Regions from separate parts of the Rheinheimera sp. KL1 genome, predicted to be linked through region 1. Evidence: riboswitches for the same ligand, from Rfam matches in the RefSeq annotation. Region 1 holds a riboswitch; the other holds the start of a gene.

Region 1 (4,816 bases):
CATCAGACTGGCGAGGCTGGTGCCAAAAGCTATTTGGCCCGCTAAGCCCCATTGCATAAACAGAAAAAACATCGACAAGGTACAAAGTACAAAACTGATGACTCCCCAGCGCTGCATCGATCGTATTAAAAACATCCGCTGCCGTAGATTCTCTATTTGCCGTTTTGCAAGATCACGCACTTGTCCACCTTCGCGGGTATTCAGTTGACGAATAAGCTGAGCCAGCACTAAAAACCTGTTGGTATAGGCCAGTAACAACAAAGAAATCGCCGGAAACAATAAAGCGGGGGTGGTCATGGTCATCGACATAAAATCACCTGTATTCATAAAAAGAGAGACTGACTCAGTTTGCGATCATATTCGCATTAGCACTGTGCCGATAGTAGACTGAATAAAAATAACAGTGTTTTCTGTCAGCCTGTGCTTGTGTATGATGCGCAGCCACAGCTGTCAGACCGGAATGGACCAACCATGAAACAAAAAGCAAACAACTTCCAAAAGATGCGTGAACTGGGCTTTTATCAGCAAGCCGCTATAGCTGCGACCTTGCTGGAACGTATGTTGCCTAATTATCAGCTCTTTAGTGAAGTCACAGGTTTTGGTGATACGAAGTTGTGTCGCGATATTCTTAACCTGGTGTGGGAATGGTTGTTCGTTAAAAAGGTGAAAATAAACTTTGAGCGTTTATGCAACGAGTTAGAATTAGCGACTCCGGACCAGAGTCAGTTTGATATGTTTGGTGTCTATCCTGCTATTGATACAGCTACAGCACTGGATTCGATGCTCAATGGTATTCTGTCGCAGGATGCAACCGAGTTTGTTAACGTCGCCAAAATTTCTCAGGCTTCAGTTGCACGTCTCATTGAATATCAGGCCGAAGACATCGATATCACGACCGAAGCTGAATTGAAAAAGTGGGTGCGTGATCATGAACTGATGGAGTATGAAATGGATTGTCTGGCAGAACTCATCGAGTTAGTCACCCCTTTAACTGATGGTTTTCAGCGTGAGCAAGTACAAATGCTGAAGGCGTGGGTGCGTGAACAAGGTTTGAGCAATCTGGGCATGGAGCTTGTTCCTGATATTCAAAACTCAGACGGCTAAAAGTCTTGCTGTCTGTATAAATAGTTCTTTTACAGTCAATACTTTAACTTTGTGCAGATGCCTTTAAATTTCTCTTGCATAAAGTTCACTCACTGCTTAAAATGCGCGCGCTCGAAAGGCAAGTCTCCCGAAAGGGAGTACACGCAAAGCTTCAGATCTAAGGGGTAACCTATGATGGCTGGGCTGCCGTAATCCGATGATTACGTAGGACGCATCTAAACCAGTTCGCTGGTATCAAAGCTCCTCCTTTCGTGTTCGCTGATAAATAACAGCATCACGCTGTTGTTGAAGTTTCAGCCTGTTTACACAGACCAATCAGCCTGATCGATGGATCAGTGTTAGCCAACACCGGAGCTTGTTATGAAATTTAAATTTGTTGCTTTAATCGCTATCGCCGCCGCTCAATTTGTTGCACCAACTGCTTCAGCTAATGACCAAATGGTTCAGTCTATTTGCGCATACGTAGCTGATAACAACAAAAACAACCTGCGTAAAGCTTTATCAGATAACCGTTTGCGTTTAAAAAGCATTTATGACGGTATCGTTTGTAACGGCTTACCTTTAGTGCGTCATGCTATCAAACACAATGCGGCGGATACTGCTGAATTTATTATCAAGCAGTTACCAGGCAGCCAGGTTGCTCAATCAGGTGATATCGAGTGGGCAACGAGCAATGGTTTCGCTTCTTCTCCTATTCTGGAAGCGATCAAAGCACGTAGCGCCAGCTAATCGAATTTGCATACAGAAAAGGCGCCTGATGGCGCCTTTTCTGCTTTCGGCTTTAAGGTTGTTGCCAGAGCCTGTAAGCCAGTTGCCCTGCTACCTTTTCTTTTATTAACACCCAATCTGCGGGCAGTTGATCCATAGCCAATTCTTTTTCTGTTTCCAGATAAACCAGAGCCCCTGACTTGAGCCAGCCTTGTTCTGCCAAAGCTTTGCAGCAAGCTAGAGCCATATTTTGCCGAAAGGGCGGGTCAATAAAAACCAGATCAAACTGACGCTGTGCCGGCTTTTGCAACCACAGCAAGGTATCTGTTTGCAGAACTTCGGCTTGATCGCTGCCCAGAGTGTTCAGATGTTGTTTCAATAAGGTGGCTGCTTTGGCATCTTTTTCCAGTAAGAGCACAAAATCAGCATAGCGCGATAAAGCTTCTAACCCCAAACTGCCGCTACCGGCAAAACAGTCCAGCACAGTGCTGCCAGCGACATCCTGCATTAACCAGTTGAACAGCGTTTCTTTGACTCTGTCTGAGGTTGGTCTTAACCCTTGTGCATCCAGGACGGGTAAACGCCGACCTTTCCATTTGCCACTGATCAGCCTGACAAAGCCAGGCCCCTGATGTGTCGGAGCAGTACTGCGCCCCTTTGCTGTTTTCATTGAGTATTTTTGTCCTGCATCTTAAAGATGATACTATATGAGCCAATTTTACCTTAGTTTTCGGATCTTCTGGCAGCGACCTTTATGACAAAGCAAAATAAACTCTTCTCCTGGCTTGGTTTTGGTAAAAAAACAGAGGCTGATACGGCAGATTCCTCAGCAGAACAGCAGATCCCGGTGACAGAAAGTCAGCCCGAAACACTGCCTCCTCCTGCCAAGGAGCAGGTTGCTGCAGAAATGGCAGAAGTGAAGCCTGAAGCTGCAACAGCGGCTGCTATAGCGCCAGTCAGCGGCTTGCAGCCACAGCCAGCGGAACGACCTGGTTTTTTTGCCCGCTTAAAACAAGGTTTAACTAAAACCAGCCAGAATTTAGGTAATGGTTTAGCCAGTCTGTTTTTAGGTAAAAAAATTGATGAAGATTTATACGAAGAATTAGAAACCCAGTTGCTGATGGCCGATGTTGGGGTAGATACCAGTCAGAAGCTGATTAAACAGCTGGTGCAACATGCGGATCGTAAACAGCTAAAAGATGCCGATAGTCTATTTGATAAGTTGCAGCAAGAAATGGCGTTGTTGCTGGATGATGTTGAACAACCCTTGCAGCTCAACGGGGCGGACGGTCCTTTTGTGATTCTGATGGTAGGGGTTAATGGTGTTGGTAAAACCACCACTATTGGCAAAATGGCACAGCAGTTTAAGCAACAAGGCAAGTCTGTGATGTTAGCCGCTGGTGATACCTTCAGAGCTGCAGCCGTAGAGCAGTTGCAGGTGTGGGGCGAGCGTAATGCCATTCCGGTGATAGCTCAGCATAGCGGTGCAGACAGTGCTTCGGTGATTTTTGATGCCTATCAGGCTGCCAAAGCCCGTGGTGTGGATGTATTGATTGCTGACACCGCAGGTCGTTTGCAAAACAAAGCGCACTTAATGGAAGAGTTGAAAAAAATAGTCCGGGTGATGAAAAAAATCGATGCCAATGCACCGCATGAAGTGATGCTGACGCTGGATGCTGGCACAGGACAAAATGCATTAAGTCAGGCGCGTTTATTTAAAGAAGCTGTGGATATTACCGGCATCAGCTTGACCAAACTCGATGGCACGGCCAAAGGCGGTGTGATTTTCGCAATCGCTGATCAGTTTCAATTACCTATCCGCTACATAGGTGTAGGGGAGGGGATCGACGACTTACGGGTTTTCGACAGTAAAGATTTTATTAAGGCGTTGTTCGCCAGGGATCTCTGATTATGTTGCGTTTTGAGCAAGTCACAAAAAGTTATAGCGGTGGTTTTGTTGCGCTGGACAGAGTGAGTTTTCATCTGGAAAAAGGCGAAATGGCTTTTTTAACAGGCCATTCAGGTGCGGGTAAAAGTACCTTATTAAAACTGATTAGCCTGATTGAGCGTCCGACTACGGGTAAAGTCTTTATCAATGGTGTGGATTTAAGTCGGGTGAATAAAGGTCAGGTGCCTTATGTTCGCCGCGATATTGGTATGATCTTCCAAAACCATAAATTGTTGATGAACCATAGCGTGTTCGACAATGTGGCCTTGCCTCTGGTGATTGAAGGTTTCAGCGGCAAAGACATGACCAAACGTGTGCATGCGGCTTTAGATAAAGTCGGTCTTTTGGACAAGGTGCGTTGCCTGCCTCACACTTTATCTGGTGGTGAACAACAACGGGTAGGTATAGCCCGTGCTGTGGTCAATCGTCCACCTTTATTGCTGGCAGATGAACCCACAGGTAACTTGGATCCAGAGTTATCGAAAGACATTATGAACGTATTTGAAGCCTTTAATCAGGTCGGGGTTTCTGTATTGATTGCCAGCCACGATTTAAGTTTATTAGCCCGGATGCGTTACCGGACTCTGACTTTAAAAAATGGCCGCATGATCAACGATGGCTTAACGTCCTCTGGAGCCGACGAATGAGTATTTTATTTCAAGGCCGGGCTACAGGCGCCACTGCAGTGAAACAAAGTCTGTGGAATAAATTTGTGATGTTTTGGATACATCATCTGCGCCAGGCACTAACCAGTTTAGGTGAAATCTGGCTGACTCCGGCGTCGTCTTTATTAACAGTGGCTGTGCTTGGGGTCAGTTTAACTTTACCTGTGACTTTACATTTGATGGTGAAAAACCTGCAACAGGTCAGCACCAGTGTCGATCAGGCAGCACAAATCAGTTTGTTTTTAAAAGCGGACACCAATGAAACTCAGATAGCTGAACTGATAGCCTTGTTGCAAGCCAACCCTGAAGTAGCTGATGTGCAGTTTATTGATAAAAGTCAGGCGTTGGCTGAATTCACCGCGGAGTCAGGTTTTGGTGACGCATTAAGTTA
Region 2 (4,816 bases), on a different contig from region 1:
TGCGGATTTGCAACAACATCGAAAAACTTAAATCTGCTTTTTGGCTGGCAACCATAGCGCCTACCACATCATCACTACGGCCCGCATCGACCGCCGCCATCATTTCTGACGACAGATTTTGCTGCGCATTGATAGAGCGTAACGCTGAAGCAAAATCACCGGACAACAAACTGTCGTTTTGTGCAGGCATCACCTGCTCATTGCTGGCAATTTGCTGCAATTGGTCAAACTGGCTGAGTAACACATTTTGGGTATTTAACGGGGAAATCATAGCTAATCCTTCCTGCTGCTTAAGCTATTGCATCAATATCGACACCATGCTCACGCATAGCGGCCAGTTTGTAACGTAAGGCTCTGGTGCTTACACCCAAAGCCTCTGCAGCCCGGGTTCTGTGACCATTAAATTGGTTCAGTACACCCAGGATGTAATCAAATTCGGCATTCTTCTTGTTGAGTTTCAGATGGTTAATGCTGGCTGATTCTGGAGCTGTCACTGCTGGCAGAGGCAAGTTCAGGTCAATGGCCTGGACTTCAATACCACGTGCCATCACCAAAGCACGCTGTACTACGTTTTCCAGCTCCCGCACATTGCCTGGCCAGCTGTATTGGCACAGTGCTGCTTTGGCTTCTTTGCTCAGCACATATTTGCCATCGGCATACTTCTGTACAAAAAATTCAGCCAGCGGAATAATGTCGTCTTTGCGTTCGCGTAACGCTGGCCAGCTCAGTGGTAATACGTCCAGCCGATAAAATAAGTCCTGACGGAACAAGCCCTGGTCTACCAACTGACGCAAGTCTTTGTTACTGGCCGCTATCACACGCACATCCAGCTTAATTTTACTGTTGCTGCCTAAACGTTCTAATTCACGCTCCTGCAATACCCGCAGTAATTTGGCTTGTAATGGAAGTGGTAATTCAGAAATCTCATCCAGTAGTAAAGTGCCGCCATTGGCGGATTCAAACTTACCAATTTGCTGACTGACGGCACCGGTAAAGGCACCTTTGTTGTAACCAAACAACATGGCTTCGAGCATATTGTCGGGAATTGCAGCACAGTTCACTGCGACATAGGCCTGATCACGACGCGCTGACACATTGTGGATATAACGGGCCAAACGCTCTTTACCTGTGCCCGACTCACCATGTAGCAGCACTGTTGCGTCAGTTTGCGCAGCGCGATTGGCCAGTTGCAACACCTGCCGACTCCCTAGCGATACAGCCACTAAGTCTTTTAAGCCGCGGCTGATCGAAGATGCATTGCGGATGGTGTTTTGTAACTGCTGCTGGTTAAAAGGCTTCAGCAGATAATCAATAGCGCCGTAGTTCAGGCTTTCTGCTGCCACTGCATGTTGATCTTTTTCCACCAGCACTATGATTTGGCAAGAGGGGTACTGCTTCTTCAACAGCACCATTAAGTCTTTTGTACGTATCTCGGCCAGTTCCGCAGCCATCACTACGATATCCGGTTGATGCAAAGAGCAAGAGTTCAGCACGGCACTCAGATCTGCGGCGTGATTTAACTGAAAACCTTCAGCTTTGACACAAAGCATCAGGTCCTGTCCCGGCCGGCATTGTTCAATCCAAAGTAAATGTTTCATGTTCATGGGTTCACTCTTGTCTTTCAGCTTTGAGTACGGATCAAACGGACCAGTACTCTCCTGTTGTGCGATTGTGTTTTGTTACCAGCAGCCGCGGGATATCTGTTGCCGTGGGCACGGATTTCCAGTTTGTTTTTGCTGACACCAAATTCAATTAAATGTGACGCGACTTCGTCGGCGCGTTCTTCAGACATCACTCTGTTGGCGATGCTGCTTCCCATATCGTCGGTATATCCGTCTATCAGTACTTTTTTTACTGCTTTGTCTTGCTGAATATAAAGTGCCAGGGTTTTCAGGTAAGCCGCGTCATCAGCCGAAGGCTGGCGTTCATTCAGCGGAAAAAATAGTTGGAATTCGCGGGCCTGAGCCCAGGACAAAGGTAATAAAGCGTCAATACAGCTTTGGAATTTTGCGAGGGCTGAAGTGGATTTGATATTAGGCACTGTCAGGGTGATTTCCTGACCTGGCAGATCCAGCATCAGTTGTAGCCAATACCCCTGCTGTAACTGCTGCATCACAACAGGCACCTGCTCAATAAAACGGGCTACTTTGGCATTAATAAAAGTGGGGGAAAATTGTACCGCAGGCGCAACCTGCTCAGGTTGCCAGCCAGCAGTGACTACATGGCCCTGCACATCCTGTAACTCGAGATGCGCGGCATGCATAGTCAGTTGCATTTCAATAGCACGGGCAGGCTCTTTACTAAAAGCCAGAGTACCCATAGCGCCCAGATCTTGCTCCATCCGGCACTGAAACTGATCTCCGCTGATACGCCACTCTGATTGATCCATAGCGGGCGTGTACTGCGGAGCAGTAGCTACAGCCGATGTTAGCCAAAGACCTAACAAAGAAATAATCACAGGTTCATCCTTTTAAACCGCCCAACCGCAATCGACAAAAACGTCAACCACAAACAGTATTAAAAGGCAAAAAAAGCAGACAGGCATACAGCCAAATCCTGGACGGATCTGTGGTGTATCCACCTGAACAGGCAAAACCGAGGCTCGACCAGTATTGATCAACCTACAGGTTCACCTTTTGGGTGACCGCTTGCTAATGCAACCCCGCTATCGTAGATCCTTTTGGATCCTTAGACCGGAGGCTTTGCGTCCTGACCTTTAGGCCAGTTTGCCTTTTAATTTCTAAGCTTGTTAGAAAAATGAGGTTCTGAACAAAAATGAACTCTCACTTAATACTCTACAATAAACAAAAAAAAACTGGCTGCAAGCTTTATTTTATGGCGTTCAATCATTTAGTCAAAAAATAGCCATAAAGCTGCATCTGGTTTTATTGTAAAAGCATGTCAAAAAAATATTTACAGTTCAATAACATACGAATTCTAACTATAGTACATGACCTTTTGGTGACAAAATCAGACCTTAGTCTGAATTCAGGCTGAATTGCGTTCAGATCCCGATTTCAAGCGACGAACGGATCAACACCAGATCCTTTTTTGTTGTTATTTGGTCTCCTTTTATCCCAAAGTACCTAACACATTGACCCGAATTTGCTCTGGAATTTCGTTATAAGACAACACTACCAGCGAGCCTTGGGTAAAAGTACGGGCATAACGCGCCAGTAAAGGCCGCAATTGTGGTAAAACTACCAACACTGGCTGATAACCCTGTTGCTGCATTTGCTCTTTCACCTGCGGCATAGCACGCTGAAATTGGCTGAGTAAATTAGGCGCCACAGGGAAACTATCCAGCGCCACCTTACCTGCCTGCATCGCCTGATTTAACGCACTTTGTAAGGTTTGCTCCAGCTTTTCATCCAGACTATAAGCCGCCAGCTCTTCCCTCTCTCCCAACACTTGTTTTACCAGCACTCGTTGCAGCGCACAGCGCACATCACTGGTCAGTAAGATCGGATCTTTGGTCACTTCAGCACTATCCACCAAAGCTGTGGCTATGGTCACCACATCGCCTAAACTGACCTGCTCCTTGAGCAACAAACGATAGACTTTAAGTTGCAGATTAGGGGTTAAGGCCTTTTCCAAACTCTCAGCCAGAGTAGGAGCCACTTGAGCCAGACGCTTATTAAATTGCTTAATATCCTCAAATAAAAATAAATCAGCCAGATTCTCTTTGATCACTTTGCCAACATGAGTAGCAATGACGGTAGCGGCATCCACTACTGAATAGCCTAAATTTAACGCTTTGGCTTTTTGCTCTGGTTCAATCCAAACCGCTTCTAAGCCATAGGCCGGATCAACAGTTAACTCGCCGTCCATCTGACCGTAAATATCACCTGTATTCAGAGCCAGCAGCTTTTGTGGTTGCAATTTACCCGATACCAGCGGCACTCCCGCCAGTTTAATCCGATACTCCTGAGGATTTTGTTTTAAGCTGTCGCGCACCCGCACTTCAGGCAATAAAAAGCCGGATTGCTCTGATAAGGTTTTACGTACACCTCTTAAGGTTTGTAATAAAGTTTCACCCTGCTCTTTATCGGCCAGATAGACCAGGCGGAAGCCCAGCTCGACGGAGACCCGATCGATAAAAGGCAAATCTTCCCAGACCAGAGCCGCAGGTTCCTGACTGATTTTTTCGGTCAGTGCTTCAACTTCAGTGTAACTGCGGCCATCCGCTTTTTGCTGCAGGCGCCAGGCGGCAAAATATAAAGGCGCAGCAAAAATTAAAAAGGCGGCTGTTGGCATACCTGGCACTAAACCCAGCACTGTCATAATCAAAGCCGCGGTCAGCAAAACCCGGGGGGAGGCCAATAACTGTCGGCCCACTTCGTCCGACATTTCACCTTCGTCATTCATCCGGGTGACAATAATAGCGGCAGCAACGGACATCAGTAATGAAGGTACCTGTGCGACTAAACCATCACCTATAGTCAATAAGGCAAAACGCTGGAATGACTCGCCTAAGCTCAGTTGGTGCATAAATACGCCTATGGCCACACCACCTAACAGGTTAATCACTAATATGACTAAACCTGCTATTGCATCACCACGAACAAATTTAGAAGCTCCATCCATAGAGCCATAAAAGTCCGCTTCTTTGGCTATGGTTTGACGACGTTCTTTGGCTTGCTCCGGTGCTATTAATCCGGCATTTAAGTCGGCGTCTATCGCCATTTGTTTACCAGGCATCGCATCCAGCGTAAAACGGGCCGCCACTTCAGAAATACGCTCGCCACCTTTGGTAATCACGACAAAGTTGATGATCATCAGAATGATAAAAACCACCATACCGACCACATAGTTG

The links. Region 1 has a riboswitch for cyclic di-GMP ahead of WH43_RS06645 (DUF3718 domain-containing protein). Riboswitches for the same ligand answer to the same signal wherever they lie in the genome.
Region 2: it holds a riboswitch for cyclic di-GMP, as region 1 does, so the genes downstream of both, WH43_RS01355 (OmpA family protein) here and WH43_RS06645 (DUF3718 domain-containing protein) in region 1, are expected to answer to the same signal.

What each region holds. Positions count from the first base shown of each region.
Region 1 covers NZ_LAMX01000013.1:75,350-80,165, forward strand. The annotation lists gene WH43_RS06635 (DUF2721 domain-containing protein) at 1-309, opposite strand, end outside; gene WH43_RS06640 (YjaG family protein) at 472-1,104, shown strand; cyclic di-GMP riboswitch class I at 1,212-1,295, shown strand; gene WH43_RS06645 (DUF3718 domain-containing protein) at 1,465-1,833, shown strand; gene rsmD (16S rRNA (guanine(966)-N(2))-methyltransferase RsmD) at 1,886-2,482, opposite strand; gene ftsY (signal recognition particle-docking protein FtsY) at 2,567-3,721, shown strand; gene ftsE (cell division ATP-binding protein FtsE) at 3,724-4,407, shown strand; gene ftsX (permease-like cell division protein FtsX) at 4,404-4,816, shown strand, end outside.
Region 2 covers NZ_LAMX01000004.1:27,514-32,329, forward strand. The annotation lists gene fliE (flagellar hook-basal body complex protein FliE) at 1-271, opposite strand, end outside; gene WH43_RS01350 (sigma-54-dependent transcriptional regulator) at 291-1,604, opposite strand; gene WH43_RS01355 (OmpA family protein) at 1,622-2,458, opposite strand; cyclic di-GMP riboswitch class I at 2,653-2,741, opposite strand; gene flhA (flagellar biosynthesis protein FlhA) at 3,073-4,816, opposite strand, start outside.